Regions from separate parts of the Paenibacillus sp. FSL R10-2736 genome, predicted to be linked through region 4. Evidence: riboswitches for the same ligand, from Rfam matches in the RefSeq annotation. Region 4 holds a riboswitch; each other region holds the start of a gene.

Region 1 (7,340 bases), on a different contig from region 4:
ACATGTATCCGGATGCTCCGATCTTCACAACGGTTTTTAACGGAAGCCGCCTGACCGATAACCTCAAAGATGCGGATATCCGGGCCTCCTGGCTGCAGAAAATCCCCGGCGTGAAGCGGAATTTCAAAGGGGTGCTGCCGCTCTATCCCATGGCCGTCCGCGATTTGGACTTCAGCGGGTATGATATCGTCCTTAGCTCCAGCAGTGCTTTTATGAAAAGCATCCAGGTGCCCGAGTCTACATTTCATCTGTGTTACTGCCATACCCCCATGCGGTTCGCCTGGGATTATGACACTTACATGGAGCGGCAGTCGAATTCCGGATTATTCAAAAGACTGCTCAAGGTGTATATGCAGCGGCTGAAGAACTGGGACCAGCGTACCTCCAAAAATGTAAATCAGTTCGTAGCCAACTCCTCCGTCGTGAAGACGCGGATTCAGAATTATTATCACCGGGATTCCGATGTGATCTTCCCGCCGATCAATACAGCACGCTTCACCAGCTCCCCTACCATTGGAGATTACTATCTGATCGTATCCCGGCTGGTTTCCTACAAGCGGATCGATCTGGCAGTAGAGGCGTTCAACCGTAACGGTGTGAAGCTGTACATCGTGGGAGACGGGCCGGACCGCAAGCGTCTGGAAGGCATGGCTAAGGATAATATCTCTTTCCTGGGCCGGCTGGAGGATGAAGAAGTGACAGGACTGATGTCGCAGTGTCGGGCTTTTGTTTTTCCCGGAGAAGAGGATTTCGGCATTACGCCCCTGGAGGCGAATGCAGCAGGAAGACCGGTCATCGCCTATCAGGCCGGAGGAGCGCTGGACACGATTATTCCTTACGTCAACGGCGTGTTCTTCCAGCACCAGGAAGTTGATGATCTGCTCCAGGCCATAGATGAAGCAGAATCCTATGCGTGGGATATCGAGCAGATTATGGGCCATGCACGTAAATTTGATGAGCAGGCGTTTATGGTCCAGTTCAAGCAGTATGTGGAACAGGCCTACGTCAATTTCCTAAAAGGAGGATGATTGTATGAAACTCGCAGTAATCGGTACCGGATATGTAGGTCTTGTCTCAGGTGTCTGCTTCACCCTTAACGGAAATCATGTCATCTGTGTGGATAAGGATGAGGCGAAGATCGAGAAGCTGAACCGGATGGAATCCCCAATCTATGAGCCGGGTATTGAGGCACTGATCGAAATGAATCTCCGTGAGGGCAGGCTGAGCTTCTCGGCCGATCTTAAGGATTCGGTCCGCCGCTCCGACATCGTCATCCTTGCCGTAGGGACCCCCTCACTGCCGGGCGGTGAAGCGGATCTAAGATATATCGAAGGGGCAGCCATTGAAATTGCGCAGGCAATGGAAGGCTACAAGGTCATCATGACCAAGTCAACCGTACCCGTAGGCACCAATGAGAAAATCCGCAATTTGATCGCTTCGCACACGAATCATCCCTTCGACATTGTCTCCGCCCCTGAGTTCCTCCGTGAAGGCTCCGCGATCCGCGATACGCTGCATCCCGACCGGATCGTGATCGGACTCGATAATCCTGAGCTTGAGCCGATGATGCGCCAGCTTCATCAGGGCTTCACAGACAATGTATTCGTCACGGATATCCGCAGCGCCGAGATGATCAAATATGCGTCAAATGCATTCCTGGCTACTAAAATATCGTTCATTAACGAAATCGCCAATATTTGCGAAAAAGTGGGAGCTGATGTAACCGAGGTGGCCGAGGGCATGGGAATGGACCGGAGAATCGGATCTACCTTCCTGCAGGCCGGTATCGGTTATGGAGGCTCCTGTTTCCCGAAAGATACCAATGCGCTGATCCAGATTGCCGGCAACGTGGATTACGAGTTCAAGCTGCTGAAATCGGTGGTCGAGGTCAATAAAGGCCAGCGCTTCATGATCATCTCCAAGCTCCATGAGTCGCTGGGCAGCCTGCGCGGCGCAGTCATCGGCATCTGGGGCCTCGCCTTCAAGCCGAACACGGATGATGTCCGCGAGGCGCCTGCCCGTGAAATCGTTGAGGCGCTGGTAGCCGAAGGCGCCACCGTGAAGCTCTATGATCCGATTGCCGCCGAGAATTTCCGGGCGCAATATGATCACCCGCAGCTCCGCTGGTGCGGGCTGGCGGAAGAGGCTGCCGAAGGCAGCGATGCGGTATGCCTCCTGACCGACTGGAGCCAGTTCAAGGATATCGACCTGCATCTGCTGGCGAAGAGCATGCGCCGCCAGGTGTTGATCGACGGCCGCAACGTCTATAGCAAAGAGCAGATCGAAGGAACCGGCCTGGAGTATCATTCTGTCGGACGCCCGCAGATGGGCGGCCTTAGCGGATTCTCCGCCAGCGTTGCCGGCGCGGTCTAAGCTCTTGGTCTATCAGTGATCCCGCAGCCTCCCACTGAAAGTGTGATGCACGGGGAAATTAGAGGGAAAAACCCCTCTAATACCGCTGAAAGTAAGCTGTATGGGGAAATTAAAGGGATAATTCCCTCTGATTCCGCCGAAAGTGTGCTATACGGGGAAATTAAGGGGATAATTCCCTATAATTCCGCCGAAAGTGTGCTATACGGGGAAATTAAGGGATAAATTCCTCTGATTCCACCGGATGTGGGCCAATGGAGGAAATGAGAGGCATTAGTGCTCTTGATTCCACCGCCGCGTAAGTGAACGTAAAACCTTGGAACAAGAGTGTTATGTTTCCCCTTCGCTGCTACAGCGAGCGGAAATCCCTTGGAACAAGATGCACTTAATCCCTTAAATCTCTCACTGCCGCATAGTTGAGCGGCGCCGCCTTGGAACAAGCGTGAAATGGCTTTGTCCCCGCAAAAGCAGGCGGGGCAGCCACAGGCTATATTGCCGTAACAACCAGCGGCAGCAGTTAATTCTATTGCCGCTCAACCAAGCGGCAATAGCCGGATCTTTAGCCGGGAGCTTCGCCTGTGGGCGAAGCGAATAAGCCAGCTGTTATGTAATGGAACGGAGAGGAATTTTGGAACTGTAGGAGCGTTAGCGTCCGCCTGAAAGCTTTCCGTAGGAAAGCTAGCTTCGGAAGCATATGCTGTCTCCGGATTTCTACCGCGATAAGCGGTTTAAATCAGGAAATCTGGAGACGGGCAGCGGCCGAAAGTCCAAACATTCCTTGCAGTGACCCTCATAACAGCCCGCCTTTTTGGCTTAAGCAAACGCAGCCAGTTCCCAATAACAATCCGATATTTTCGCGACATCACATAAACTTAGGAGGGTTCACTTATGAAACTAGTACTTCTATCAGGCGGTTCTGGTAAACGGCTCTGGCCTTTGTCCAATGATTCACGTTCGAAGCAATTTCTGAAAGTACTGGAAAGCCCGGCAGGTGAACCGGAATCCATGGTACAGCGGGTATGGAGACAGCTGCAGGAGACAGGGATGGCGGAATCGTCCTACCTGGCTACCGGCCGCAGCCAGGTAGAGATGATTCAGAGCCAGCTGGGCAGCGGGGTGCCGATTATCGTTGAGCCGGAGCGGCGCGATACCTTCCCTGCCATCGCACTGACAGCAGCTTACCTGTATTCGGTCGCCGGTGTTTCACCAAGCGAGACGGTAGCCATCCTGCCCGTCGATCCTTATGTGGAGTCGTCCTTCTTCGAAACCGTTCTGCAGCTGGAGAGCACGATGCTGGAGAGCGGCGCCAATCTGGCGCTGATGGGCGTAGTTCCGGAGCATGCCTCCGAGAAATACGGCTATATCATTCCTACCAGCGCCGAAGCGGGGGCGAGCGGGTATCTGCAGGTGAGCCACTTCCAGGAGAAGCCGGACCGCAAGCAGGCTGAGGAGCTGATCAGCCGGAACGCGCTCTGGAACTGCGGCGTGTTTGCTTTCCGTCTAGGTTATCTGCTGGATATTCTGCAGCGCAAAGGACTGCCGCTGAACTATGAGGAACTGCAGAAGCAGTATAAACTGCTGGCTTCCATCAGTTTTGATTACGAAGTGGTGGAAAAAGAAGAGAATATCGTGGTTCAGCCTTACGCCGGATTCTGGAAGGATCTGGGCACCTGGAACACGCTGACTGAAGAAATGACCAGCAATCATGTCGGCAAAGGCTTCGTCACTGCAGATTCCGAAGGCACCTGCCTGATCAACGAGCTGGACATTCCGATCACCGTGATCGGAGCGAAGGATCTGATTATCGCCGCCAGCCCGGACGGAATTCTGGTTACGCACAAGGCGGAGAGCCCGCGCATTAAAGAAGTGCTGAAATCTTTTGAACAAAGACCGATGTACGAAGAACGCCGCTGGGGCCACTACAAGGTAATTGATTATGTGAAATATGCGGAAGGCAATGAGGTGCTGACGAAGCGGATCTTTATCTCTGAAGGTAAAAATATCAGCTATCAGCTGCATCACAAACGCAGTGAAATCTGGACCATTGTCAGCGGTGAAGCCAGCATTGTGCTCAATGAGAAAATGCATAATGTGAAGGCGGGGGATGTCGTACGGATTCCGGAAGGCACCAAGCATGCGATCCTGGCATTGACAGATATGGAATTTATCGAAGTGCAGACCGGCTCTGAGCTGGTGGAGGAAGATAACATCCGAATCACCTTGGATTGGGAAGATATCGCCTTACAGCAATTCATTTCGTAGGTCTAATCTATCTATATAACCAATTGTTACAAATCCAAAACAGGTATTAAGAACCATTTATTAAGAAAATTTCATTTTTGCTCTAAATTAAAACTAAATAGGGACGATACTTACGGTAAGAGGGATTAATCCTTCCAATACGACAAAGGCAAACCTAATCGAAAGATAGGGACGCAAAGCTATAGGGCCTTCGCAAGAGTGGCAGCCTGGCTACCGAAAGGAAGATGGATTTTGATAACTTACCGTAAGTCTCGTTTGCTGTGCACTGTGCTGTCTCTGGCCCTTTTATTGACTGCAGTACCTCTGGGACTCGGCGGAATGCCTTCATCTGCAGAAGCTGCATCTAGTTCCAAAGCGCCCGTTAATCCGGAGGCTTCAACCGAAGCAGTCAGATTGCTGGATGATCTGTATTCTATCACTGGAAAAGGCATTATTACCGGCCAACATGACTATCTGGAAAGTCCGGACGAATTCAGCAACAAGCTGAAGGGAACCAGCGGACAATATGCAGCTCTTCACGGCTATGAACTGGGTGTAATCAGCGGCCAATCGGAAAGTACAGCAGCGGCGCAACGCAGAAATGTTGTGAACAGCGCGATCAACTGGTATAAGGGCGGCGGCATTGTAGCCATGACTTTTCATGAGAATCTGCCGGGTACCGCATACCTCTGGTCCAATGTTCAGAAACCGCTGAGCCAGGCGGAATTCAATAAATATATTACTCCGGGTACAACACAGTACACTGCATTGATTGCAGATCTGGACAAAGTGGCAGTTTCACTTAAAAGCCTGCGGGATGCTGGTGTTCCCGTACTCTGGAGACCTTACCACGAAATGAACGGTGACTGGTTCTGGTGGGGGAAGAAAAATAACTTTGCTGCGCTTTGGAATATTATGTATGACCGTTTCGTAAACGTTCATAAATTAAACAACCTGCTGTGGGTATGGAACCCCAATGCACCCAATGCCTGGTCTGATCCTTATGCGCTGACCTATCCGGGGGCTGACAAGGTGGATGTACTCGCGGCAGATATATATGAGAATGATTATATGAATAAATACCATGACAGCCTGCTTGCCCTTGCGAATGGCAAACCGATTGCCATTGGCGAGAATGGACAAATGCCAAGCACGGCAAAGCTGCAGCTCTCCCAGAAAAATTGGGTATATATGATGAGCTGGGGAAAAATGCTGTATGAAACCAACACCAATGCTACCATCAAAAGCTTCATGAGCGACAGCTATACTGTGACCCGGGACGATTATAAAGCAGGCACATTTGCTACGGCGACGCCGAAACCAACAGCAACGCCAACGCCGGTACCAACAGCAACACCAACGCCGGTACCAACAGCAACGCCAACGCCGGTACCGACAGCAACACCAACGCCGGTACCGACAGCAACACCAACGCCGGTACCGACAGCAACACCAACGCCAGTTCCAACAGCAACACCAGCGCCGGTACCGACTGCAATGCCAATACCGGTACTGACGCCGCCCCCTGCTTCCAATGATTCTGTGACGGCCCCCGTCGTTCAGAATGGTCTTCAGGGAGAATACTACAAGAACATGACGCTTTCGGGCACTCCGGTTCTGGTCCGGAATGATGCGCTGCTGAACTTTAACTGGCGCCAGGCAGCGCCGGATGCCAAGCTTGGAGTGGATAGCTTCTCCATACGCTGGACGGGTCAGATCAAACCTTCTTTCAGTGAAACCTATCAGATTATCACTACATCCGATGATGGTATCCGCGTCTATATTGACGGCACAGCTGTAATCGACAGCTGGACCAAACAGAGCGGTACCGAGCGTACAGGAAGCATAAACCTGCAGGCAGGCCGGCTGTATGATATCAAAGTGGAGTATTACGAGAATGCCGGCGATGCCAATATCCGCCTGATGTGGCAGAGTCCAAGCCAGGCGAAGGCAACTGTCCCTACAAGCGCGTTATTTGTGAACACGGCTGCTTCTTCAGCCAGCAAAGCAGCTTTGGATGCTCCGGCTGTGACTGCAACACCAGTACCAACAGCAACGCCGTTACCAGTATCAACACCAACACCGGTGCCAACAGCAACGCCGACAGCGGCACCAACGCCGACAGCGGCACCAACGCCGACAGTGGCACCAACGCCGACAGTGGCACCAACGCCGACAGCGGCACCAACGCCAGCAGCGGCACCAACGCCGACAGCGGCACCAACGCCAACAGCGGCACCAACGCCAACAGCGGCACCAACGCCGGCAGAAGCTCCATTACCGGAGAATCTTACGGCCGAGGCTCCTGCGGCGAATGGGCTGGTTGCGGAATATTTCAATAATATGACGTTGTCTGGTGCTCCGGCAGTGGTACGTACCGATGCAGTGCTTGACTTCAACTGGCGTCAAGGCACGCCGGATGCCGCAATCGGCATAGATTTCTTCTCTGTACGCTGGAGCGGTAAGCTCAAGCCGCTATACACTGAGACTTATCAGATTTATACCACTTCAGATGACGGCATCCGCGTACGGATCAATGGTGAGCTTGTGATCGACAGCTGGATGAAGCAGAGCGGGACCGAACGCACAGGAAGCATAAGCCTGACAGCCGGTCAGCTATATGATATACAAGTGGAGTACTATGAGAATCAAGGAGATGCCAGAGCACGCCTGATGTGGGAGAGTCCGAGCCAAGTTAAGGCAACGGTTCCTGCGAGCGCACTGTTTCT
Region 2 (7,340 bases), on a different contig from region 4:
CCCCGATGTAGACGGCTGCATCAGCGTCAATTCCGGTTTTGCCGGCAACGGCCTTGATATTCGGAAGTGACAACTGCGAGAAGCAGGCGGCCTTGATGGATTCAGGTGCGATTCCGTTATTGCTGAGCAGGGTGTTAATTGATTCTGAAGCAGCATCCACACAGATGGAATCATCGAACGGGATGAACTTCACATTGAATTCTCCGGCAGCCACACCCGTACGTCCGAGATTGGCTAAACCTTCCGCCGGGAACAGCGAGTTGCCGTACACGCAGGTATCGGTCTGATAGATTGAATCAATGAAGCCTACCGAATTCTCGTCACGCTCCAGAATGAGCGCGGCAGCTGCATCGCCGAAGTTGGCGTAATATACCGGGTCATTCTTGTCCGCATGCGGGGCAACGTAGTCAGAACCGATGACAAGCGCACGGCGGATTCTCGGGTTCGCCATCATTTGACGGCTGACCTGTTCAACCGAAGCGGTCATTCCTGCACAGTTGGCATTACTGTCGATACAGATCGTATGCGATGCACCATTAATCAGGCGGTGAATCATCAATGAGTTCGTTGGGAAAATATATTCAGGAGTCTGGCTTGCATAAGCGATCAGGTCAATGTCTGCGCCGGTCAGGCCGGTCTTGTCCAGTACATTGCTTGCGGCTTCAAAAGCCATCGTCAGGGAGTTCTCATCCTTGCTGTCGATACTGTAGCGGTTTTCACGGCCAAGAGCAGCCAGCAGGCCACGGATATCAATTCCCTTCTCATCGAAGTGCTGAATGAAGAAGTCATTGCCGATGCTTTTGCTTGGATGATAGATATCAATGTCCTTAATGCGAATCCCTGCCATAGTAAACCTCCTAAAAGTTTGGGTAGCCCGTAAGCATACACTTAGTTTCGTGAGCGAATCTTGCGTTTCAAACCGCTAATAATGGTTTAAAAATAAGTTATCCTAAGCTTGTACCGTAGACGTGATTTCCAGGTTTTCGAGTCCTGCTTTGCGGCCCAGACGTGCCAGCTGCATTTTGAGAATAGGGTTATTCTCAAGGGTAAGGCTCACTTTTTGGAAGCCGTCTGCCTTGAACATAATGAAGCAGCCTTCGAGCAACGGCACAACATCAGGAGCGGTTACATTCAGCTTGCGGCAATCGATATCCAGTGCATATTCGGACGGGTTGATCGGATTGATGGTCTGCTGATAGGCTTGTATCGATTTAAGACCGTCCTCGTTCGAGAAGGTTCCTTCCAGCTCGATGTTAATTACTTTCTTCGCAGTGTCCGTCTTCAAAATAAATTGTCCCATGTTCATCTCTCCCGTAATTTTAATTGCATGACTATTCAGAGTGACCTGATGATTCATCATGTTGATATCCCGAAAAACTACGTTCCTGCGACTATATTCGACAAAGTGAACTTGGTTTTGGGATATTTTGCCTTCATTATAACCAGAACTTTCTTTAATACGCAATACAAAAGTCGAATGATGTAATATTATGTTGTTAATTAACGAATATCTTCCAGCGTCTCCAGCAGAACATTGAACGCCGAGATCACTCTGGGTGCGCCGATACAAGGTGTCAGATGAAGCAGGATACCTTTGATCTGATCAACGGTCATCCCCACGCGGAGCGCCATTACATAGTGAACACCCAACTGTTCAAATTGTCCCATGGTGATCAAAGAAGAGATGACAGCAATTTCTTTCCAGTCTGAACCGATGGTCGTCCGCTGAAAAATATCACCGTATGCATTGCCCATGATATACTCGGCTAATTCAGGAAAATGCTCTTTAATAGGAGCTAGGGCTTTGGCACCATAGTCCCCGGAAAGATTGGTGAAATGGTCCAGTCCGCTGTCTACGTTCATATTCACTTGTTTGCCTCCTGATAGTAAGTTGGGGAATCTGTAACATACAGCCTAGTTGAGATCCAGTGTACGGTGGGCCGTAGGAGGCATTTCGTCACGGTCGGTCAACAGCTCAATAACGGCTACGCGGTTAAGTTCAACTGCTTGGCTGATTGCAAAGGCAAACTCCTCTTGCGTCTCTGCGCGGAAGCCGGTGGCTCCCAGGGACTCAGCAAACTTAACTGCATCCATAGGGACTTCAAAGATGGTTCCATCGATACGTCCGGTTGTTTTTTCCATTCCCTTAAGGGCCATATCCAGCTGCATATTGTTCACAACGATGAAAATAACCGGAATATTCTTGCAAACCGCTGTGTTAATTTCAGTTCCGAGCATCATGAAACAGCCGTCACCGGTAATGCAGAAGACCGTCTCTTCCGGCGCAGCCGCCTTGGCACCGATGGCCATGCCGATTGAATTCCCCATGCAGGCGAAATAGGCATCAAATACAAAGCTCCCCGGTTTCTTCACGTTGAACCATTTGACCGCATTGAAGCCGTGGCTGCCGTCATCAACAAACACGCTGCTGTTATATGGTATCAAATCGCTCATCGTGCTCATTACCGAAGCCAGCGAGAGCTTGGACAGCACAGGCAGCTCTTCAGTATAGTGATTGGAGATCTCTATTTCACGTCTGGTTATGGTGGACGGATCAATCTTGCCGAGATACAGCTCCAGGTTGTCACGCAAATCGCCGCCGACGGAAATGGTATCGGAAGTCAATATTTTACCGACAAAGGTTGGATCAACATCAAACTGGATCAGCTGATCCGGATGATTCTCCTTCTTAAGATTGCATATGGTCATATCGCTCAGACGCGAACCAAGCACGATAAACAGATCACTGTTGTTCAACATCTCATCACCGTGCGTACATCCGCCAACGCCCACAGGACCGTGATAGAGCGGGTGATCCGCAGCAATGGCTCCTTTACCGCCGGGGGAGGTCACTACAGGTATGTTGAAGGTCTCGGCCAACTGTACCAGTTCCTTGTGCGCACCGGAGCGGTTAACCCCTTTACCGGCAATGATCAGAGGCCTGCTGGAAGCATTGATCGCTGAAATGACCCGTTCGTAGTTGGCGTAGCTGACGAGCCTTTCCCGCTGCGGAAGGACAATCCGGCATTCTTCAAGGCGCTCGGTCTGAACATCAAACGGAATACATAAATGAACAGGTCCTTTCTTGTCACCAAGGGCGATAGACAGGGCATGATTGAAAATCGTACTGAAATGGTCGCCGCGTTCTACCAGCTTACTGAAAAGAGTGGCTGGTCTGAACATGTCCGCCAAATCGGCGAGATAGGATGTGGAATCCTGACACTGGGGAATCCCCAGCTCTTTAATAGACTGATGACCGGTAATGAAGAGCACCGGGAGATTGTTGGCTTTGGCGTGTGCTGCTGCGGTTAGCAGGTTCGTTCCGCCTGGACCGGAGGTGCCGAAGGCAACCCCGAGACTGCCTGTTTTCAGTGCATAGCCGCCTGCTGCGAAGCCGGAGCTGGACTCATGCCGGCCGGGAATAAACTCAATGCCATAGTCAACAAGTTTGAGAGCTATAGGACAAATGGACTTGCCAATAATACCAAAAGAATGTGTTACCCCAAGATCGCGTAATGCTTCCGCCATATAATCTGCAACTGTCTTCAGAACATCCACCCCACAAGTTGTTTTTTGATTGTATGCTAGCAATAGAAAACCTGTACTCGAAATAGGAGCACAGGCCTGTTGCACGAATCACCATAACTGAACGCGGATTCCCGGACGTTCATAGTTTTTCAGCAACCTGGCTGTCATGATCTCACCGGATAAGTGAGACTGTAGATCCATGGCTTTGCGTCATTCCCTTTCGGTGAATTTTGCCTCATATGTTGTTATCAATACAGCGAAGGATAATTTTCCTTTACAATATATTCCTCGCTCGCCTTTTGTCAATAAGCCGTTTGCAGCAAAACGCGAAATTTGGCGAATATTCAGATGTAATAGGAGATGAAATATTAGATATTCAAACTTTTGAAAATGGATGCGTCTGGAAGACCAAAGTCTTATAATGCAAATGCAGAAAAAGAGCAGAATTTAATCTGCATAAGTCATAAGCCTCATAACATCGTAGGAACCTCCTGAAACTATGCAGATGTATTAGAATTATAGGCTGGGAGAACCTAGAAATAGGTCTTAAGAAATAGGTGATTAAAATTTAAAATAATGTTAGTTTATTAGTAATAAAGAATTAGCAGTAAAGAAGTGCAAAGACGTTATTTTAGGGTTATGCACTATTTTAACACTTTGTGAATATTACATTACAATCTGCTTTTTCCATGCCAAAAAGAGACCGTTCCCGCAGACTGCTCTGCGGAAATGGTCTCTTGGGGCTGCTGCTAGAATTTGAAAATATGGATTGTTTTTTGCAGCTGGAAGACAGATTGTGTCATCTTCTCGGTCTCTTCCGCTACGGACTGCAGGGCATGAATTTGTTCGTTCATCGCCGCAGATACCTCCTCGGTACCTGCTGCCGTCTCCTGGGTAATGGCCGAGATATTCTCGATCGCCCCGGAGATCTTGAGCGCACTCTCCAGCATCAGATCACTCTCTGCGGAGAAGGAGGAGATCTGCTCGGTTATGTATTGCACGCTATGTACGATCTGCGCGAAAATATGTGCTGTCTCCGTTATCATCTCGTTCTGCACCTGAACAACCTCTTCATTAATAGCGATGTTATCGATAGCCTGCTTGATATCGGCCTCGATGCTGCGTACCAGCCCGAACACTTCCTTGGTGGAGGCGGTTGATTCTTCGGCAAGCTTGCGGACCTCCTGTGCTACAACTGCGAAACCGCGTCCGTGCTCACCTGCACGTGCAGCTTCAATTGAGGCGTTAAGCGACAAAAGATTGGTTTGTTCGGCAATTTCCGTGATGGTCTTGGTGATCATGGTAATGCCGCGGGCATTCTGTGAGAGCGCTTCGATCGTATCTGCTACTTTTTGTGTAGCCTGGATATTCTTCCGCATGCCTTCGGCTTGAGTGTCCACGGACTGACGTCCCTTTTCAACCAGCTCCAGTGTATGGGCGGAGCGTTTATTCATTTCCTTGGTAGAGTTCGTATAATTGGAGACTTTGGTTTCGATATCTTTGATCGATTCCGTCATATCGGCAATATCCACCGAGATTTCATTCGCACCCAGGGCAAGTTCGTTGGAAGAGGAGGCTACCTGTGCCATTACAATCTTCAGGTTCTGGTTCTTGTCCTCAATACCCCGGCTGGCATCCATAACCTGGCGGGTAAGCTGTGAAGCGTCGGTTAGGATCTTCTTCAATTTATCGATCATAGTGTTGAAGGAGCGGCTGATGTCGCCCATTGATCCGTTCTCGTCTGCACGGCTGGTGAAGTCGCCTTTGGCGATTGTATGCGTCACATTGGAGATATCCTCAAATGAAGATGTAAGCGTTCTCTCAATGAAGCGCGCAAGCGGGTAGGTCAGTGCAGCCAATACCGCAATCAGAATAATACCGATTATCAACTTTCCCATTGCAATGAGCGTAATTAACACAGGGACAGCGAATAAAGCGGCAACCAGGTAACATCCGGCAACGATTCTTTGTTTTAAAGGCAGCTTGTTCATCCAGTCCATAGACTATAGTTCCCCCTAGAAATAAATATTGTGCATTGTAATATTATAGGGGATTAAAGCGTAATCGGTCTATTGTAAGAACTGACATAAAACTTCTTCCCGGGCTGCTCCAAAAGAGTACGTTTACACATTGTCTTCATATAATGCAGCCCCTTCCCGCAGAGTGGCCGCAACATTGTCTGCAAGCTCCGCCGGAGCGGTAACTCTAATGCCCGGGCTTAGGGATAAGATGATCCGGCAGGCAGACTCCGGCGTATTAAATTCGGCTTCGACGGAGTGCCAGCCGGGTGAAGGTGAAGGCTCCTGGAATAGTACGGAAACATAACGTTCTTGTTTGAGAACCTTCATTATATTGTCCTTCACCAGCAGCTTGGCAGGGTAGCGGGGCAATGCAGATTTGAATGCCATGGTAGAAGCTTCCCAGTAATGTGCCAGATTGAAATCCTGAGGTCTGCTAAAATATTCATCCGTGACTTCAGCACTACTTATTCTGGATACCCGGTAGGTCCGCATTTCACCGCCTGTTTCGGCCACGGTGTACCAGACACCACGTTTGGCTACGAGTCCAAAGGGTGAAATTAGCCGCTCTGATCTCTCCTCCCCGCGCATGTAACAGATTTTCACTTTACGGTCTTCCCATATAGCCTCCTGTAATGCAGTTAGACTGGGATAGGTTTCGCCTGACGGATGCCAGCCCGCGCCATCAATATGAATACGCTCATTAAGAAGGCTGAAGGCGGCAGCGGGCTGTCTTGCACCAGCGGCCTGCAGCTTACGGACAGCGGAAGAGAACTCCTCCTGAATCCCAAGCGCCTGCAGAATTGCCGGGTCTGCAGGCAGCAGCAGCGCACCAATCTCTTTGGGGTTCATACCTGTCAGGGAGGTCCGGTAACCCTCGGCCAGCCTCCAGCCTCCCTCACGGCCGCGTTCTGCCAGCACGGGAATGCCGGAGATGCTCAGTGACTCCATATCCCGGAAGATGGTCCGTTCGGAAACCTCCAGCGTTTGTGCCAGCTCGCGGGAGCTTATTTTACCGCGGCTTTGCAGCAGCAGCATAATAGATAATAGTCGGTCTGCTCTCATGGATAAAGGCCTCCTGGTTATAATGAAATTTTTCCCGATTATTCAAGAACGGCAAAGCCGTTTCCGCTTAAGCAGAACATATTTTAAGTTTATCATATATATATGTCAGTTGATGTCATATATAAGAGTTAATATTAATAAGGAGAGCCGGTTGGTGCAAGATAGCTTTTAGATAACTTCATGATCATCTGATGAAAGCTGAGAGGAGCGGATATAATGACAGATTTGCAAGGGAAAGTTGCATTAGTTACAGGCGGGAGCAGGGGAGCGGGCAGAGGCATTGCCCTGGAGCTGGCCCGGGCAGGTGCGTTTGTGTATTTTACGGGAAGAAACGCAGGTTCAATGGCTGAAGGGGGCGAACGGACACTTGCCGGTGTACTGCGTGAGATTCACAGCTTCGGCGGAGAAGGATCATATATCCGCTGCGACCACACCAATGACGCGGAGACGGAAGCAGTGATCCGGCAGATTGCCGTGGAGCAGGGCAAGCTTGATATTCTGGTCAATAATGTCTGGGGAGGCAATAATCTTCCGATTGAGAACAAGCCCTTCTGGGAGCTCCCGGCCGCTCATTGGGACCATATGTTTAATGCCGGAGTCAGGGCGCAGCTCATGACTAACTACTATGCTATTCCGCTGATGCGCAGAGAAGGCACTGGCACTGGGAAGCTGATCATTCATACCACCTTCTGGGACCAGTATAAATATGTAGGGAACTTCTATTATGAT
Region 3 (7,340 bases), 110 kb from region 4:
TCGTCAGCCGTCTGCGCGACATGCGCTTGCGCTCGGTCGCTTTGCCGTCCTCGGCATGCGGCGCCTTGCCCGCCGGCGCGGGCGGCTTCACCGGCTCCGGCCGCGCCGCCGCCGCCGGAGCTGCAGGCGCAGCGGCCTCCGGCACGGCTGCGCCATGGCCGTTCACATCGGCCTGGCCGATCCGGCCGATGGGGTCGCGGGCACTGACCTCGCCGAGGTCGATGCCCCGCTCCCGGGCCAGCTTGCGCGCCCCCGGCGAAGCCAGGGCCGCAGAGCCCGCCGCCGCACCTTCGGAGGCGGCCGGAGCACTTGCCGCTTCCGGCTTACCGCCGTCAGAGGCACTGCTGCCCGTCGCTGCACTCGCCGCTTCCGGCTTGCCGCCTCCTACTGCCGCACCGTCGGCGCTGCCGATAATGCCGATAGCTTCGCCAACGGCAACGTTCTCGCCCGCCTGGCGCAGGATGGAGGAGATGACACCATCCTCCTCCGCACTGATCTCCAGGTTGACCTTGTCGGTCTCAAGCTCCGCGAGCACATCGCCCTGGCCGACAGTGTCGCCCTCTTTAACCAGCCATTTGTAGATCGTTCCTTCGGAAATGGATTCGCCCAAATCGGGTACTTTAATTTCGGACACAGGCCGTTACCTCCCCAAATATAGTAGTTTACGTTATCGAGAGACCGCCTTGCTGCTGTCAGGAAGACGGTACAGGTGCTTGTACTTGAGCGTTTAGTTTCAGGGCTTCTCTAACGATGCGCCGCTGCTCGAAGCTGTGCACATCCGCATAACCGCTGGCCGGGCTGGAGCGCTCCGGACGGCCGATATACTGGACGGTAACATTCTGCGGGGCAATGGCGCGCAGCCGGGGTTCGGCGTAGCTCCAGCCGCCCATATTCTTCGGTTCCTCCTGCACCCAGATGATTTCCTGCAGGGAACGGAACGAACTGAGATGAGCGCCAAGCTCACGTTCCGGGAACGGATACAGCTGCTCCAGGCGGAGAATATGCAGCCAGGAGAAGTCCTGTCCGCGGGCGGCTTCCAGCTCAGTCTGCAGGTCGATGGCGACCTTGCCGCTGCATACCACCAGGCGCTTGACCTCTTCGGGCTTGCTGCCGAGCAGCGGTTCCGGAAGCACGGGCTGGAAGCTGCCGGATGCGAGATCAGCACCGGCCGAGGTACTGCGCGGATTGCGGATCAGGCTCTTCGGTGCCATGATTACCAGCGGCCGGGCGTCGGGCTGTCCGCAGAGTGCAGCCTGACGGCGCAGCAGATGGAAATACTGGGCCGCGCAGGTCAGATTCGCTACGGTCCAGTTCTCCTCGGCGGAGAGCTGCAGATAACGTTCCAGCCTGCCGCTGGAGTGTTCCGGTCCCTGACCTTCATATCCATGCGGCAGCAGAATCGCAAGATTGCTGCGTTGTGTCCACTTGGCGCGTCCGGCGGAGATGAACTGGTCGATAATGACCTGGGCGGCATTGGCGAAATCGCCGTATTGCGCTTCCCAGAGCACGAAGGTCTCCGGTGCGAACACATTATAGCCGTATTCATAGCCGAGTACAGAGGCTTCGGACAGCGGGCTGTTGTAGACGCCGAAGGAGGCGCGGGAATCCTTAAGCTGGTGAAGAGGGGAGAAGAGCTCCCCGCTCTCACTGTCATGCAGGACAAGGTGGCGGTGAGCGAAGGTGCCGCGCTGTGAATCCTGTCCGCTGAGGCGGATCGGCGTGCCGTCCTTCAGAATGGTAGCGAAGGCCAGGGTTTCGGCCAGCGCCCAGTCTACCCGTTCACCGTCATTGAGCGCATCCTTGCGCCGCTGCAGAATCCGCTCCAGCTTCGGATAGACTGTGAAGTCGGCCGGTACGCTCAGCAGCTCACGGTTAATCTCCTGGAGGCTAGCCAGCGGAACCGCTGTAGGGTGGTGCACCGGTGTTCCCGTATCCAGGACGACCGAAGTCTTGGACTCGGCGTTCTTCTGTTTCCCTTCCTTCATCTGCTCGAAGGCCTGCTGCAGCACACTCTCGGCCTCGGCAATCATGTTCTTCACCTCATCGGCTGTAACGACCTTCTCGCGCTGCAGGCGTTCCGCATAAACGCGGTAGACGGTAGGGTGGTTGCGGACCTTGCCATAAACCACCGGCTGGGTGGTTTCCGGATCATCCATCTCATTATGGCCGTGCCGGCGGTACCCGATCAGATCAATCAGGAAATCCTTCTTGAACAAATGGCGGTAAGCGCTGGCCATACGGACGGCAGCAATACAGGCTTCGGGGTCGTCGGCATTGACATGCACTACCGGGATCTCATAGCCCTTCGCCAGATCACTGGCGTAATGCGTGGAGCGGGAATCTTCACTTTCGGTGGTGAAGCCGATCCGGTTATTGACGATAATATGCACAGTGCCGCCATTCTGATAACCTTGCAATTTGCCGATATTAAGTGTTTCCGCAACAATGCCTTCACCAGGGAAGGCGGCATCGCCATGCATAAGCACGGCCATGGCTTTGTCCGTATTCAGCTTAGGCAGGCCTGGGGTGCCCCGTTCCTCCTGGGCTGCACGCGTGAAGCCTTCAACGACCGGATTCACGAACTCGAGATGGCTCGGGTTGTTCGCAAGCGTGATGCGGGTACGCACAGTTTCGCCTTCGCGGACGGCGCGGTCGGCGCCTAGATGGTATTTCACATCCCCGCTCCAGCCATAGGTGACACCCATGGAGCCTTCGGACGGGAAGAGCTCCTTGTTCGGCGAATGATGGAATTCCGAGAAAATAATATCATAAGGTTTGCCCAGAATGTGGGCGAGCACATTAAGTCTTCCGCGGTGGGCCATACCCATCAGGATATGCTCTGCGCCGTCATGTGCGGCAGCGCGGACAATTTCATCCAGCATAGGCACGAGGGCATCATTGCCCTCCAGGCTGAAGCGCTTCTGGCCGACGAAGGTCTTATGCAGGAAGGTCTCGAACTGCTCTACCTGAATCAGGCGTTTCAGCAGCTCTTTGCGTTCCGCATGGTTCAGTGGAGCAGGCGACGTTGTGGATTCCGCCTGGCTGTTGAGCCAGCGCAGCTCACGCTCGTCATGCACATGCCCGAATTCATAGGCAATGGTCTGTGTGTAGGCCTGGCGCATTCTGTGAACGGCATCCATAGCGGTATGCACGCCCTCAGGGGCATTCTCCCAGATCAATGAAGCCGGCAGGGCATTCAGATCTTCGCGCGTCAGCTCATAGGTCTCGATCTCCAGCCATTTCGCCATCGGGTTGGTGCTCCGCTCCAGCGGATCGATATCGGCAGCCATATGGCCGTATATTCGGATGTTAGCCATTAGCTTGGAAGCTTTAACGGCTTTCCTGAGCCACTCTGTATCTCCTGAGATGGCGGGGGGAGGCGTCTTGACGGCATCCGGAGCCAGGGGAGGCGGGCCGGATACTGTGAAGAGGTCGCGGTAATGATGCTCTACGGAAGTGGGGTCCTTGACAAACTGCTCGTATTTCTCCTGAATGTAGCCCAGATTGGGACCGTAATACTTGCTCCAGACAGATTCGTTATAGGGCTCTTTGACGGCCATGAGTAGGTCCTCCTAACGGATAAACTCCACATGCGGTATATTAGGAACACCGCTTAGCGGAGCTGCGATGTTTGCGGTTTCATTCTCATCTTATTGTGCTACTTTCCGGCAGGGTAATCAATTCATACTTTCGTGCAATCCGTTCGCAAAACGGTATGATTCAGCAGGGGATTCATACGGAACAATCATAAATTTCCCGGGTGAAGCCGGAAAAATAAAATATCGTTAAAATTAATAAAAAATTAAGGGATTTAGGTGGTTGTAAATCATAGAAATGGGTAATTGTTTCTATATTGTGTTACGGGATTAATATCTATTTAGTATATTTAAACTAATTTGGACGGATTGAAGATGAATTGGGATTATTTATACAAGCTATTGGCAATTTTAGCTAAGGGTCTTCACGATTTAACATAAAAAAATTCCAGAAAACGACACACTTTTCATGTAAGATCTTGTATAATGTTATTGCGGAGAACGGTTTCATCGATTCTTTTCAGATCCTTTCATGTAAAGGGTCCAGTAAAGGGTAAACCTGCCGAAAGACAGGGGCACAAAGTCTCGGATCTAAAGTAGAAATACTATGATGGCCGGACTGCCTGGGGACGCGAAAATTCTAGGAGGAGATTTCTTGGATAAGTCCAACCAGGGGAATGACGAACTGCAGGCAGTTGATCTGGATTTAGAATGGGTGCATTTGCTAATGTCTGCTAAGCAGGCTGGCATCCAGGCAGACGAGATTCGGCGTTTTTTTACTGAAAAAGCACTCCAGGCGATGTAGGGCATTCAGCATTGTACGGATACATACAGAAGAGGGCACAGCGGTGTACACGCTGTGCCCTCTTCTGTTGGAATTTACATGTTGTTTCGGGGTCCCCGCAAAGTACCTGGGTAATCATCGAGGCTGCTGCCTCACTTTGTGGGGTATTTCAGTTATCCTTCTGCTCCAGCCGCCATTTCTGATAATCGAGAAACTCCTTGAATTCACGTTTGCTTATACCAGAGGCCATCGCATCCTGAACCAGCCTGAACCATTCTCCATCGAGAACCGGCTCTGCAGTTTCTGCAATTCCGCCATACAGTAATACGTGAATGGATACTTGGAGTGCATCGGCAATTTTTTCGATAAATTGAATGGAGGGGTTGGATTGGATATTCCGTTCGACATTACTTAAGTATGATTTCGCCACGTCAGCTTTATCCGCAAGCTCGGATAAAGAATAACCCTTCTCCAGCCGGAGCCTATGGATGCGGCTTCCCATATTATCTGACACGATTACAACGCCCTCCGTACTTTTTGTTATCAGTATAACAAAAATTCGCAAAACGGACAAAAACCCTTGTTCCTGCCAGAAGCTGGCGGGGAGAGACAAAACGGCATATCCAGCCCGGATGAGGGAGGATATGCCGTTTTGTGTATATAATTTAATAGCCTTATTTAGCTTCTCCCAAACCTTGCGTAGCATTGAATGTCCAGTTCAGCGCCAAGCCGTCACCCTGGAAGATATTCTGATCCTGGGTATTGTCAACGAATTCGAAAGCAATCTTGAAGGTTTTGGTTTGGGTAGCGGCGATGCCTCCCGGCAGTACACCCGCCGTTACGAGATCATAGCTGGAAGTGTTCTTCAGGTCCTTCAGGGAGATCTCGGACAGCACATGGCCGGCAAGCGGACCGCTGGTATAAGAGCTGTCGAGAAGTTTGATTTTGAAGTGATCTCCAAGATCCTGGCCGGCATTATCGCCCTTCGCATCAGTTACAGTGTAGCTGGTGGCCAGCGTTAGGAGTTTGATATCCAGGGTGCCGTCATTGGACAAGGTGAACGTGCGTACGGTGTAATCACCCGGTTTCAGATTGGTCAGGGCAACAGGTGTATTAAAGGAAGAGCCGAGCTTCAGCGTGCCTGCCGCGAAGGTTGCCGTGCTGGTTGCTGTGGAGCTGAAGTAAGCGAAGGTGCCCCCTCCGATTAAAGACAATCCCAGTGCTGCCGATGCTACGCCAAGACCCAATGTTTTTTTGATACCCATAATTAATTTCCTCCTCGAGTATATTATGTTTTTTTAAGATCGGTGATCAGGAATGCATATACAGATAGATTATTTGAGGGCGCCTTTTTCCTGGTTGGCTTCGAAGTTCAGGGTCAGGGCCAGTGTATCGCCTTGATAGTAGTTTTGCGGCTGGAAGGTTTCCTTGAAGGCAAACTGTACGCTCAGTTTATCTGAGGTGCCTGCTTTGATGCCCCCGTTCTCTACACCAAAGATTCCGCCGAGAATTCCCTTGGCTACAAGATCCGGACTTTGCTGCTCAAGTTCGGCCAGTGAAACGACCAGGACAGGTGATGTTACCTTATCCTTGTTAACTAGGAACGTCACAATAATATCGTCTTTGAGATTATGGGCGCCGTTATCCCCCTGGGCATCTGTAATGACAGATGAGGTACGCAGAACAACTTTGGGAATATTGAGCGTTCCGTCATTTTTCAATTTAAAATCTCTTAGGATCGTATCCCCCGGTTTAAGATTGCTGAGATTGACAATAACGGAGGGGTCCGAATTAAGTAATAAAGTTCCGTTGTTAAAAGAAGCTGCAGTGGTGGAGGTACTGCTGAAGTAAGCGAAGGTTCCTCCGCCGACCAGGGTTAATCCGAGTGCTGCCGATACAACGCCGAGACCTAATGTTTTTTTAACGTTCATTTGTTCATCCCTCTCTCATCGTTCTTTTTTTGTCTTTACCTGTCTTCGGGGAAAATTTATTGTTGCTCCGCGTTTCGTAAACGGGAGAGGACAATCGGTTTATTGCACAATGTCTGGAAGGGTATCCGGTCCGCCGGTCACCGCTGGCCCTGCATTCTTCTTCTCCAGTGCCGCTACGGCTTTCCAGGAGGAATACAGTGCGTAGAGGAGCAGGAGCAGCCCGGGGATAATCATCAGCATTACGCTTCCGGCTTTGGAGACCGCAAAATTCATGGCATATCCTACATAAGGGACGGTGACGCCGGTATATTGGCCTACCACATTTGTTGAGCTGACCGCTGAGGTATCGGCTGCATCGTTATTGTCCCCTTTGGTGGTATAGCTGGCTTCACCTATGGCACTGTTTATTGAAGCATCGACCACACGGTGTGTAATCAGGAGGTTATCGGGATTCATGAAAGTAATCACATCGCCTTTTTGAAAACGGGTCATATCCCCGCCCGGCTTAATCGCTACTATAGATCCGGTCTGGATGCCTGGCTCCATAGAACCGGATAACACCGTCTTGATCTGATAGCCGAAGAAGGAAGGTTCGCCTCCGGAGGCTTTGGAGATGACTACTGCTGTTACCAGCACCAGGAAAATCATAAATATCAGTGTGGACAATGTGGTGCTGACTATCTTTTTAATGCGCATATTATTCCCCGCCTTTGCTGGTATCCGATTGTGGAGCAGGTGTAGCTGTAGGTGTAACTGTAGCTGTTGGCTGCGCGGTATCTGTACCGCTATCCGGGAGCTCCCCAGGTGAGTCTGCCGCTGGAGCCGCCTCCGGAAGATTGGCTTCCGGTGCCGGTGTGGCAGGCGGAGCGGTAACCTCTGCATCCGGTGAGGGTGCAGGAGCCGGTTTTTCTCCCTCAGGAGCTTCTATAGCAGGTTCATCGATGGTCTTATCTTCTCCAGGAATGCTGGCTGCGGGCGCATTATTCTTGGTTTGATCGTTCTCTTGTTTCTGCTTCTCCAGTGCATCCCGTTCCGCTTCCTCAGCCTTGGATTTCTCAAGCGCCAGCCGTTCCGCTTCTTCAGCCTTGG
Region 4 (7,340 bases):
CTCTGCCCATGCCCCCATCGGGAGAAGCCCGGTGACACGGCTTCCTTCTCTGGGTCCGGTGCCATTCCGGGCTTGCTGGACAACAGTTCCGGCAAAATCCCAGCCCGGCCGGAATCCCTCAGCCTCCTTCCTTGCATCAACAACTTCACCCCGGTTAAGGGAGAAAGCATGCACTCTAACGATTGCCTCCCCGGGCTGGGCCTCCGGTGCGGCGACTTCCTTGACGGTCAAATATCCATGAGCCGGTGAGTCTGTAACAATTGCACGATTCATAGGATCTCCTCCATAAATATAATTAGAAGCGTAATGGAAATTGCGCCCTGTTTTCATAGTGGAGTATACTGTAGGAATTGGCTTGTACCAAGAGTAGAATTACACCTCAATATGGTAAAGGCGGTGAGCCTGATGACTATACGTAAGGATAGGGACGTTCAGGATGAGACGTTGAAGGGGGTAATCGCTGAAATTGAGAATCTTCGCGTAACACGTCAACTGGATTATGCTAATCAACCCCATCCGTTGTTGAAACGGTTTACTCAGCAGGAGCTTAACGATATGGCTTGCCCTACGTATAAAAACCTATTAATGGGACGCTCACACCGTATGCCGGATCGCCGGATGATTATCTGTATTGCTGAATATCTGGAGTGTACAGCCGTTGAACGGAATGCTCTGCTGCTGGCTGCCGGTTATCTCCCGGTCTATCCGGCTCTTGAAGGAGCAGCTATGGAGCAGGCGCTGGAAGAAGTGAGGCAGATCCTGAGCAGCCTGCCGCTGCCGGCAATGATTGTGAACCACATGTTAAATATCAAGGCGGTGAATGAACGGTTTAGCCGGTTATTTGAGTTGCCTGCACATCAAGCTTTCTATAAAGACTTGAATATGGCAGATCTTCACTTCAATACGGATTATCCTGTGCGCTCCCGCTCGACCTTCAATGCCGCATCCTTTGAATTATGGGAATCTCATGCAGTGGAGGGTATACATGCTTACCAAAAATTACACACCGGCTCCAGACAGGAGCCATGGTATACGCATAGCCTCGAAAGACTCCGGCAATACAGTGATTTCAATAAGTACTGGAATAAGCGGCCTGACAACACAGGTAACGAGTATGGTCAGCACAAAATGATCTTAGCCAGAATGGGTGCCTCAGATAAGTTGGTTCCTATCCGGTACAAGCAAATTCATATTTCCGCTGGCCATCATCTATATCCAAGAATTGAGGCCTACTTACCGGTCGATGAAGCTGCTCATACAGTTTTTGAACAACTGGGAAGCTGAGTGTAAACTGGACATTATGTGTTTTCTGGAATGGAGGCAAGCCTTGTATGAAGTGTCTGACGATTCGCCAGCCTTGGGCCACCTTAATTGCGCTGGGTGAAAAACAGATCGAGACCCGTTCCTGGCCGACGTCTTACCGGGGGGATTTAGCCATCCATGCCGGTATGCAGGTAGATAAGGCCATATGCAAGACGGAGCCGTATCAATCAGTGCTTGCCCGGCACGGCTACACCGCGGATAATCTGCCCTCCGGAGTAATCCTTGCGCCAGCCGGCTGGCCGGTTGCTGTGGGGTTACGCCTCAGCAGGCGCAGCAGAGCTGGCCGGGCGGGAATGAATATGTGTTCGGCGATTATGCAGAAGGCCGGTATGCCTGGAAGCTGGAGGGGGTAGTTGCGCTGGCTCATCCTATACCTGTCAAGGGGCGCTTAGGTTTCTGGGAATATCCCATTCTTGAGCAGGAGTGGTGAATCCGTTTGTGGCCAAATAAATAAAAATTTCATGCAGATCAGCTGTCAGCGGGTATGATAGGGATATTCAGCGGGTAATCTTCTTATATATATGGAAAGCGGGCTCTGCGGCGGTATGCTGCAGGAGCCAGGGCAGAATTGCCGGGAAGGAGCGTATGCATAAGAGATGGGCAGCCTTCTTATCGCATGGCTTTGTATGCTTTGTTTGTTTATTGTGTTTAAGGATCAGGTAAGCCGGAAGATCCTGTATCCCGTAGCGGCTGTGGTTATCTGCGGCACGCTTGGGTATTGGACGATTTTAATGTAATCTTTATCTGGGTATCAGCTTATTTTCAGGTAAGGGATGTATATTGGGGTTACCAAACATCCCCCGGTGTAATATGGTACCCTGAGGTCTTGCCGATCATGGCGGGCCTCTTTTTTATGAGGGGAGAAACGCTGAGAATTAACATCGCCAGAATGCTGTTCATCTCAAGGCGGTTGAGTCCGGAGTGCCAAGACCCAGATATCTGCGCATGCGGATAGTAGACTGGGCGGTAATGACATCATCCAGCAGCAGCATCCGTTCATGATAACCCCTGCAGACAAATTTGGCTTCAATGCCAACTTCCAGCTGCTGCTGTGCATAGACCTTCAGACCACGGGCTCTCATCTCGGTGCGGACATTCCGCAGATCGGCTATGGCTGCACCCGCCGCTGTCCGGACAACCTCCAGGTAAGGAGCGGGTGTGCGCAGCTCTGCAGATAGGATGGAAGCATCGCGTTCAAAGGCGGATAAAATGAGCGGCAGCAAGATATATGATTTCACCAGCATATTGTCCTGGCTCTCAGCTCTGTGCATCAATCTCACCCCTCTAATGAGAACATATATTCGTAATTTAACCCGAAGTTCAAAAAAAATCAATAGTATTTAAAAAAGAGGGCTATTAATGTGACATAATTCACAATAAGATAATAAAAATTATTTTATATTAAAATTGAAATATTAAAGATTAAAAATAAATCAGATTAAAAGGAGAATGGCAATGAGTCATGAAGGAAATCTCCGCCGCGGTTTATTATTCGGGTTATTCCTTAGCGTTCCGCTCTGGGTGTCAATGATTGGCTGGATTCAGCTGCTCTAAAAATGGATTCCTGCGTGTGCAGATTTTCAGCCCTCTACGCAAACTCCCTAGAAATGTCGATTAAAGACTGCTGCCAGGGTTTGCTTAGGCGCCAGTTTTTGTGAAAATATATGAATATCATAGAGCCCTTACTATAAAAGAGCTCTCCGGTATGAACGGAAAACGGGCGGTATCCTTAAAGGGGATGGCGCCCGTTTCTTCGCGTTTACCATGGTGCGGTTTGCTTAAGCGGAGATGAGTTGGGGGAAGGGAGAAGGAGTAGGACTAAAATACTAAATTTTAATATTTAAAATTGTAAGAAACAGCTCTGTGAAAAGGAAGAAATACTGCGGCGAATTAGCGGAATTATCGACCTTTTTCGTCAGGAGGTTATATTCTCAACTTCTATAAATCCTTATAAATAAAGGGTTTTTTCAATCTTTTTTCATCAAAAAAATAGCTGTGAAATCAATTGGAAATATATTGACAATATGCCAGTCGGCATCTAAACTGAAGTTAGTTCTAAAGTAACAAATATCACAGATTTCAGTTGGGTATTACATAAGCTTTTCCAATTTCATATCAATCATGTACAAACGCAAACCGTTTCGAAAGAGCGGGACGCAAAGTCAGGAATCTGATGCCCCTTAAGTCCGGGCTATGGTCGTCCGGCCGCCGTGAAGCTAACCCTTCGTGGCGGTCTTTTTTTTGTTATAGTTTTGCGGCGATTTCATAGAATAGTTGAATAGGAGGTGTAGATTATTGAGAAAAAAATGCGAAAAGCGGCCGCCTTTATTCTGGCGGGCGTACTGACCGTAAGTAGCGCCTTCACTTGGGGGACGGAGGTAAGGGCAACATCTGGTGTGCCTTACAATCCAACGCCGGTCTTGGGGATTGCCGGGAATTTTAATGCTTTTATCTTTGACGATTTCACGCAAGGCAATGATCAAATTGAAGGCCGTCTTGCAGCGGGGGGAATATTACTCTCTCTGGAGGTTACGGGGTAGCCAGGGCCTACAGGAATTCTTCAGCCACCGACGTACTCGTTGCCGGCAAGAAGTTTAAACATTCGGGCAGCGGAGAAATCTACGGAAACGTTGTGTATGGGGACACCATTGAAGCCAATGAGCCTAGTGTGAATATTATAGGCGCGAAGAAGCAGGGAAGCCCGATTGATTTCCCGGCTGAGAAGCAGTATCTGATCTCGCGTTCTGCAGCATACGGGGCATTGTCCGCTACGAAAGAAGTTGGTAATAATTATGGAACACTTACAATAAGTGCGCCGGATCTTTTCAACGTAGTTCATCTGGATGAGGCAACGCTGGCGAATACAAACAATATTCAATTCAACATTGCCCAGAATGCCACGTTAATTATTAACATAAGTGGAGCTACGGTCAAAGTACCAAGTTTCGCAATGAATAACGGTAGAGCAAGTCAAGTGTTGTTCAATTTCTACGAAGCGACCAAGGTGAATATTGCGTATACGACCTTCTTGGGAACGATACTGGCGCCTAAGGCGGATGTCAATTATTCCGGTGCAGAGCTTTACGGAACGCTAATTGCCAAGTCTTTTAGCGGCGGAGTAGAAATGCACCTTGGAACATACGAGGGAGATGGACCGCCGCCAAGTCCGACGCCGACCGCAACACCAACACCCAGCCCATCGCCAACACCAACCGCAACACCAAGCCCGACACCAACAGTGAAACCGACCGCAACGCCAACGCCGACGGCGACGGTGAAACCAACTCCAACACCGACAGCAACGGTAAAACCGACACCGACGGTAAAACCAACCGCAACACCAACACCGACAGCAACGGTGAAACCGACACCGACGGTAAAACCAACGCCAACACCTAAGTGCACTCCGACGCCAACACCGACAGTGAAGCCGACACCAACACCAACGGTAAAGCCGACGCCGACAGTGAAGCCGACGCCGACACCAACGGTAAAGCCGACGCCGACAGTGAAGCCAACGCCGACACCTAAGTGCACTCCGACGCCAACACCGACAGTGAAGCCAACACCGACAGTGAAGCCAACACCGACAGTGAAACCAACGCCGACAGTGAAACCAACGCCGACAGTGAAGCCGACGCCGACAGTGAAACCAACGCCGACAGTGAAACCGACGCCGACAGTGAAGCCAACACCGACAGTGAAGCCAACACCGACAGTGAAGCCAACGCCGACAGTGAAGCCAACGCCGACAGTGAAGCCAACGCCGACAGTGAAACCGACACCGACAGTGAAGCCAACGCCGACAGTGAAACCGACACCAACGCCAACGGCGGCACCGACACCAACGCCAACAGCTGCACCAACACCGACACCAACGGCAGCGCCGACACCAACGCCAACAGCTGCGCCAACACCGACACCAACGGCAGCACCGACACCGACACCAACGGCAGCACCGACACCAACGCCAACAGCGGCACCAACACCGACACCAACGCCAACGGCAGCGCCGACACCAACGCCAACGGCAGCACCAACACCGACACCAACGGTAGCGCCGACCCCAACGCCAACGCCAACAGCGGCACCAACACCGACACCAACGCCAACGGCGGCACCAACACCAACAGCAGCACCAACACCGACACCAACGGCAGCACCAACACTAACGCCAACAGCAGCACCAACACCGACACCAACGGCAGCACCAACACCGACACCAACGGCAGCACCGACACCAACGCCAACGGCAGCACCAACACCGACGCCAACGGTAGCGCCGACCCCAACACCGACGGCAGCGCCAACACCAACGCCGACAGCAGCACCGACACCGACGCCAACGGCAGCACCGACACCAACACCAACGGTAGAGCCAACACCAACGCCAACGGCAGCACCAACGCCAACGCCAACGGCGGCACCAACACCGACACCAACGGCAGCACCGACACCAACGCCAACAGCGGCACCAACACCGACAGCAGTACCAACACCAACGGTAGAGCCGACACCAACGCCAACGGCAGCACCGACACCAACACCAACAGCAGATCCAACATCAACACCGACAGTAGCACCGACACCGACGCCAACGGCAGATCCAACACCGACACCAACGGCAGCACCAACACCAACGCCAACGGCAGAGCCAACACCAACGCCAACGGCAGCACCGACACCAACGCCGACAGCAGCACCAACGCCAACGCCAACGGTAGCACCGACACCAACGCCAACGGTAGCACCGACACCAACACCAACGGCAGCGCCAACACCAACGCCAACGGCAGCACCGACACCAACGCCAACGGCAGCACCGACACCAACGCCAACAGCGGCACCAACGCCAACGCCAACGGCAGCACCAACACCAACACCAACGCCAACGGCAGCACCGACACCGACGCCAACGCCAACGGTAGAGCCGACACCAACGCCAACAGCGGCACCAACGCCAACGCCAACGGCTGAACCGACACCAACACCAACGGCAGCACCGACACCAACGCCGACAGCAGAGCCAACACCGACACCAACGGCAGAGCCAACACCAACGCCAACGGCAGAACCGACACCAACACCAACGGTAGAGCCGACACCAACGCCAACAGCGGTACCGACACCAACGCCAACAGTAGAGCCAACACCGACACCGACAGTAGCACCGACACCAACGCCAACGGCAGAACCGACCCCAACACCGACACCGACACCAACACCAACACCAACACCAACACCAACGCCAGAGCCGACACCAACACCAACGCCAGAGCCGACACCAACACCAACACCAACACCAACACCAACACCAGCGCCGACTTTACCACCGGCACCAGTGCCATCGTCTGCACCGCCCGTCTTTATTAATGTAGTGCCAACGCCGACTCCAATAATCGGCTATATTGTAAATCCAGATACCATAATCATTGATGATCCGCTGCCTTTGGGCCCTGTGGCAACAGTAACACCTCGGCCGTTAGTGGTGACACCAAGTCCAACCCTAACGCCAAGCCCAAGCGCAACACCAAGTCCAACACCGATTGTGACAATCATTGATGAAGAGATTCCGTTAGGCAATGTACCTGCGGATGCCGCGCTCCCGAAGACTGGTGAGTCCAGTCCGGCTCCTTATTACTTAGTCGGTCTAGCCCTTGCAGGATTGGGAATATTCCTCGGCAGAAGATCCAGAACAGATAAACGTAAATAAATGCAATCCGTAAGATCCTTTCCGAAAGGCTGGCGATATCACCGCTAAATCGGGAAAAGGCTGCTTTGGGAGAAGACGTTCTCCTGAAAGCAGCCTTTTTTATGTGGGATATACATTTGTTATTATGTTTCCTCGTAAAAGAAAATGTGCTAAGGAGAAAGAGGTGCGTCTTTACGATCATGGGCCCTCATGTTTATATTAAAAATTGTAATATTAAAATTAGTTCTTTATACATGGTTCCAAAATATTCTTGTAGGTGCCATCGAGGGCGATGAGAGGATCGGGATTTAGGTGAAAAAGCTAT

The links. Region 4 has a riboswitch for cyclic di-GMP ahead of NSQ73_RS32790 (choice-of-anchor A family protein). Riboswitches for the same ligand answer to the same signal wherever they lie in the genome.
Region 1: another riboswitch for cyclic di-GMP. It lies ahead of NSQ73_RS27320 (PA14 domain-containing protein); the one in region 4 lies ahead of NSQ73_RS32790 (choice-of-anchor A family protein).
Region 2: another riboswitch for cyclic di-GMP. It lies ahead of NSQ73_RS10005 (thiamine pyrophosphate-binding protein); the one in region 4 lies ahead of NSQ73_RS32790 (choice-of-anchor A family protein).
Region 3: another riboswitch for cyclic di-GMP. It lies ahead of NSQ73_RS32305 (anti-repressor SinI family protein); the one in region 4 lies ahead of NSQ73_RS32790 (choice-of-anchor A family protein).

The regions. Positions count from the first base shown of each region.
Region 1 covers NZ_JBBOBN010000001.1:6,376,538-6,383,877, reverse strand. The annotation lists gene NSQ73_RS27335 (glycosyltransferase) at 1-1,028, shown strand, start outside; gene NSQ73_RS27330 (UDP-glucose dehydrogenase family protein) at 1,033-2,373, shown strand; gene NSQ73_RS27325 (sugar phosphate nucleotidyltransferase) at 3,259-4,632, shown strand; cyclic di-GMP riboswitch class I at 4,770-4,850, shown strand; gene NSQ73_RS27320 (PA14 domain-containing protein) at 4,864-7,340, shown strand, end outside.
Region 2 covers NZ_JBBOBN010000001.1:2,388,059-2,395,398, forward strand. The annotation lists gene NSQ73_RS09990 (3-oxoacyl-[acyl-carrier-protein] synthase III C-terminal domain-containing protein) at 1-847, opposite strand, end outside; gene NSQ73_RS09995 (hypothetical protein) at 950-1,300, opposite strand; gene NSQ73_RS10000 (carboxymuconolactone decarboxylase family protein) at 1,501-1,863, opposite strand; gene NSQ73_RS10005 (thiamine pyrophosphate-binding protein) at 1,915-3,558, opposite strand; cyclic di-GMP riboswitch class I at 3,677-3,773, opposite strand; gene NSQ73_RS10010 (methyl-accepting chemotaxis protein) at 4,278-5,528, opposite strand; gene NSQ73_RS10015 (helix-turn-helix transcriptional regulator) at 5,652-6,611, opposite strand; gene NSQ73_RS10020 (SDR family NAD(P)-dependent oxidoreductase) at 6,828-7,340, shown strand, end outside.
Region 3 covers NZ_JBBOBN010000002.1:964,569-971,908, forward strand. The annotation lists gene odhB (2-oxoglutarate dehydrogenase complex dihydrolipoyllysine-residue succinyltransferase) at 1-634, opposite strand, end outside; gene NSQ73_RS32300 (2-oxoglutarate dehydrogenase E1 component) at 693-3,560, opposite strand; cyclic di-GMP riboswitch class I at 4,079-4,163, shown strand; gene NSQ73_RS32305 (anti-repressor SinI family protein) at 4,192-4,341, shown strand; gene NSQ73_RS32310 (helix-turn-helix domain-containing protein) at 4,490-4,822, opposite strand; gene NSQ73_RS32315 (TasA family protein) at 4,995-5,585, opposite strand; gene NSQ73_RS32320 (TasA family protein) at 5,655-6,251, opposite strand; gene sipW (signal peptidase I SipW) at 6,351-6,947, opposite strand; gene NSQ73_RS32330 (hypothetical protein) at 6,949-7,340, opposite strand, start outside.
Region 4 covers NZ_JBBOBN010000002.1:1,074,336-1,081,675, forward strand. The annotation lists gene NSQ73_RS32770 (zinc-binding dehydrogenase) at 1-273, opposite strand, end outside; gene NSQ73_RS32775 (MmyB family transcriptional regulator) at 406-1,284, shown strand; gene NSQ73_RS32780 (ASCH domain-containing protein) at 1,332-1,676, shown strand; gene NSQ73_RS32785 (hypothetical protein) at 2,220-2,594, opposite strand; cyclic di-GMP riboswitch class I at 3,444-3,536, shown strand; partial or broken gene NSQ73_RS32790 (choice-of-anchor A family protein) at 3,630-4,411, shown strand; gene NSQ73_RS32795 (LPXTG cell wall anchor domain-containing protein) at 4,448-7,036, shown strand.